Regions from separate parts of the Kineococcus rugosus genome, predicted to be linked through region 2. Evidence: riboswitches for the same ligand, from Rfam matches in the RefSeq annotation. Region 2 holds a riboswitch; the other holds the start of a gene.
What was found. Region 2 has a riboswitch for glycine ahead of gcvT (glycine cleavage system aminomethyltransferase GcvT). Riboswitches for the same ligand answer to the same signal wherever they lie in the genome.

Region 1 (2,191 bases), on a different contig from region 2:
CAGCCGGCCGGGCAGCGAGCGCTCCAGCCCCTTGCGGACGGCCATGTACGCGGCGTGCGGGCCGCCGGCGCCCATCGGGACGCCGAAGCGCTGGCTGGAGCCGACGGCGACGTCGACGCCGAACTCCCCCGGCGGCACGAGCAGCGTCAGGGCCAGCAGGTCGGCGGCGGCCACGGTGACCGCGCCGCGGGCGCGGGCGTCGGCGACGACGCCGGCGAGGTCGCGGACGCGGCCGGAGGCGCCGGGGTACTGCACGAGCAGCCCGAACACGTCGCCGACCCCGGCGAGGGGGTCGGGGGCGTCGAGGTCGACGACCTCCAGGCGCAGGCCCAGCGGGACGGCCCGGGTGCGCAGGACCGCCAGGGTCTGGGGCAGGACGTCGGCGTCGACGGCGAACGCCGCGCCGGCGGGGGCCTTGGAGGTGCGGCGGGCCAGCGTCATCGCCTCGGCTGCGGCGGTGCCCTCGTCGAGCAGCGAGGCGTTGGCGACGTCCAGGCCGGTGAGGTCGGTGACGGCGGTCTGGAAGTTCAGCAGCGCCTCCAGGCGGCCCTGGGAGATCTCCGGCTGGTACGGCGTGTAGGCCGTGTACCAGGCGGGGTCCTCCAGGACGTTGCGGCGCACCACGGCCGGGGTCCGGGTGCCGTGGTAGCCCAGGCCGATCATCGAGGGCACGACGCGGTTCTTCGTGGCCAGCGCCCGCAGCGCGGCCGTCACCGACGTCTCGTCCAGGGCCGCGGGCAGGTCGAGGGCGCCGTCGCGGATGCCGGCCGGGACGGCCCGGTCGACGAGCTCGTCGAGGCCGGTGAGCCCGACGACGTCCAGCATGCGGGCGACGGCGGCGGCGTCGGGGCCGATGTGCCGGGCGCTGAACGGCAGGGCGCCGGGTTCGGCGGCGGGGGTGGTGGGTGCCTCGGCCGGCGCGTCGGCGGACGGCTCGGTGGACGGGGCGGTGGGGACGGACAGCGAGGTCATGACGCTCCGGGGGTCGCGGGAACCGGGTGGACCTCCCCGTCTGTCACCGGCCCGCACGGGACCGGCTCCAGAGCGGCCCTGCCCCGTGTGGTCCTTCCGCCTGAGAGGTTCCGGGGATGTTGCCCCTTCGGCGCCCCGGTCCGCACGGATCGAGGTCTCTCCCACACGAGGTGAACGGCCTGCGTGGAGTCTAGGGGGTCCAGGGCGCCGGTATCCTGCCCGCCGTGATCAGCCTCGCCGTCAGCAGCGCCAAAGGTGGGGTGGGCAAGACCTCCGTCGTCCTCGGGCTCGCGTCCGCGGCCCTCCACCGCGGCACCAGCACCCTCGTCGTGGACCTGGACCCCCAGGCCGACGCCACGTCCGGTCTGGACGTGACCGCCCAGCGCCCGCACGACGTCGCCGCGGTGCTGCAGGCGCCCAAGCGCCGGGTGGCCGAGGAGGCCGTGGCCCCCAGCGGCTGGGTCGACGACCACCCCGGCCTGCTGGACGTGCTGTCGGGGTCGGCGTCCTCGGCCCGGCTGGACACCCCCGAGGCCGGGGCGGAGGAGCTGCGGGCGCTGCGGCGGGCGCTGAAGAAGCTCGACGACCACGAGCTCGCGCTGATCGACACCCCGCCGTCGCTGGGGGGCCTGACCCGCTCGGCGTGGCAGGCGGCGGACGCCGTCCTCGTCGTCTCCGACGCCAGCCGGTTCTCGGTGGCCGCGGTCGACCGGACCCTGCGCGAGGTCCACGCGCTGCGCTCGGGCCCGCGCGTGGTGGGGATCCTCGTCAACCGGTTCACCCAGCGCTCGGGCGAGCAGCGGTTCCGGTACGAGGAGCTGCGGGCGCTGTTCGGCGACCTCGTCCTGGAGCCGTTGCCCGACCGCGCCTCGGTGCCGCAGTCGCAGGGCGCGGGCGTGCCGCTGCACTCGGTGCGGACCCGCACCGCCAAGGCCCTCGCCGGGCAGTTCGACGACGTCCTGGACCGGGTCCTGCTGCGCCGCTGAGGGAACCGGACGGGTTCCGCCGGCGTCCGACGTGCGGGATGATCGCCGAGCGTCTAGCGTCTGAGGACGGTGCGTGCCCGGGATCGTCCCCCTGTGGTCACCGCCCCGCTCTCCCCGCTCCGCTGCGGGTCCTAGGAGGTTCCGTGACGTCGTCGAACACCCCCCTCGAGGCCGGGCGCGCCGAGCGCGCCGACCAGGCCCGCGTCGTGCGCGCCGCCCGGACCGTCGCGCCG
Region 2 (2,191 bases):
CCGGCTCCAGCGCCGCCGAGCTCGCCGAGCTCGACGCCCGCACCCCGGTGGTGGTGCTGGGGCGCCGGGCCCGCGCGGGGTCGGCGCCGGGGCGCGGCCCCGACGTCGTGCGCGCCTCGGACGAGGTGGGGATGCGGCTGGTGGTCGAGCACCTCGCCGCGCTGGGGCACCGCGACCTGCTGCACGTCGGCGGGGGACCGGGGGACATCGCCGAGGACCGCCGCGCGGGGGTGGAGGCGGCCGCGGCGGCCCGGGGCCTGCGGGTCCGCACGGTCCAGGCGGGTTTCGACGAGGAGGCCGGGGTGGTCGCGGCCCGCCGCGCGCTGGGGGAGGGGTGGGCGCCGACGGCCGTGGTGGCCGCCAACGACCGGGTGGCGGTCGGGTTCCTGGACGTGCTGAACCGCGAGGGCGTGACCGTCCCGGGCGACGTCTCGCTGACCGGGTACGACGACAGCCCGCTGGCCCGGCTCGGGCACGTGCGGCTGACGTCGGTGAGTCAGGACCCGGCCGAGCAGGCGCGTTGCGCGGTGCGGCTGGCGGTGGGCCGGCTCGACGGCCCGGGGGACGAGGGCGAGACCGGGGGCGGTGGGGCCGTCGACGTGGTGCTCGAACCGCGGCTCGTGGTGCGCGGCACGACCGGGGGTCCCGGCGCCGGGCTCGCATGTCAGAATGACAGGACAAACTAGTCCTGGAGGTTCCCGTGCCCCTGCTCCGCTTCGACCTCGTCGCCGGCCGCACCCCGGCCGAGCTCACCGCGCTGCTCGACGCCGCGCACGCCGCCGTCGTGGAGGCCTTCACCGTCCCCGACGGCGACCGCTACCAGGTCGTCCACCAGCACCCCGCGGGCGAGCTGGTCGTCCACGACACCGGCCTGGGCATCGAGCGCACCCGGGACGTCGTCGTCCTGCAGGTGACCAGCCGCCGGCGCTCCCAGCAGCAGAAGGAGGCCTTCTACCGGCTGCTGACGCGCAACCTCCAAGAGCAGGCCGGCGTCGCCCCCGCCGACGTCGTCGTCTCGATCGTCGAGAACTCCGACGCCGACTGGTCCTTCGGGCACGGCCGCGCGCAGTTCCTCACCGGCGAGCTGTAGCCGCCCCGGTGGCCGTGTGCGAGGCTGTCCGGCGAAGCACGCACAACTGAACACACGGCCGCTGCGCCCCGGCGGGAGAGCTCCACCGCCCGCGGTGGACACCGAAGGAGCAACCACCCCGGAACCTCTCAGGTCCACGTACCGCCACGGGCAGGCCGCTCTGGAAAGCAGGACCCCCCGGGGTCCTCACCGACGGGGAAAGCCCGTGCGCGGCGCCGCGCACCGGGTGAAGCTCTCAGGTCCCGTGACAGAGGGGGTCCACCCGGCCGCACCCGCGGCCGCGACGAGAGGAGCCCCGTGACCACCGCCGCCACCCCCACCGCCAGCCCGCTCGCCGCCCGGCACGCGGCCCTCGGCGCCTCCTTCACCGACTTCGCCGGCTGGTCCATGCCGCTGCGCTACACCTCCGAGCTCGCCGAGCACCGCGCCGTGCGCGAGACCGCCGGCCTGTTCGACCTCTCCCACATGGGCGAGATCCGCGTCACCGGCCCCGGCGCCGCCGCCGCCCTCGACGCCGCCCTCACCGGCCGCCCCTCCGCGATGCCCGTCGGCCGCGCCGCCTACGGCCTCGTCGTCGACGCCGACGGCGGCATCGTCGACGACCTCGTCACCTACCGCCTCGGCGAGCAGGAGTTCCTCGTCGTCGCCAACGCCGCGAACGTCGAGCCCGTCGTCGTCGCCCTCGCCGACCGGGCCCGCCCCCACGACGCGCACGTCGCCGACGAGACCGCCCGCTGGGCCCTGCTCGCCGTCCAGGGCCCCGCCTCCGCCGCGGCCCTCGCCCCCCTGGTGGACGCCGACCTCGGCGCGCTCGGCTACTACCGCTGCACGCCCGCCATCCTGGGCGGCACCGACGTCCTGCTGGCCCGCACCGGCTACACCGGCGAGGACGGCTTCGAGGTCCTCGTGCCCGTCGCCGACGCCGAGCGCGCCTGGGACCTCCTGCTGGCCGCGACCCGCGAGCACGGCGGCGTGCCCGCCGGGCTGGCCTGCCGCGACACCCTGCGCCTGGAGGCCGGGATGCCGCTGTACGGGCACGAGCTGCGCCGCGACGTCACCCCCTACGCCGCCGGCCTCGGGCGCATCGTGCACCTCGACAAG

Region 1: linked by a shared signal. The riboswitch ahead of gcvP (aminomethyl-transferring glycine dehydrogenase) and the one ahead of gcvT (glycine cleavage system aminomethyltransferase GcvT) in region 2 are both predicted to bind glycine.

What each region holds. Positions count from the first base shown of each region.
Region 1 is NZ_JBJLSJ010000001.1:142,301-144,491, forward strand. It holds gene gcvP (aminomethyl-transferring glycine dehydrogenase) at 1-972, opposite strand, end outside; glycine riboswitch at 1,051-1,146, opposite strand; gene ACRYM6_RS00715 (ParA family protein) at 1,197-1,958, shown strand; gene ACRYM6_RS00720 (SMI1/KNR4 family protein) at 2,102-2,191, shown strand, end outside.
Region 2 is NZ_JBJLSJ010000031.1:39,618-41,808, forward strand. It holds gene ACRYM6_RS17110 (LacI family DNA-binding transcriptional regulator) at 1-686, shown strand, start outside; gene ACRYM6_RS17115 (tautomerase family protein) at 701-1,090, shown strand; glycine riboswitch at 1,153-1,244, shown strand; glycine riboswitch at 1,246-1,348, shown strand; gene gcvT (glycine cleavage system aminomethyltransferase GcvT) at 1,388-2,191, shown strand, end outside.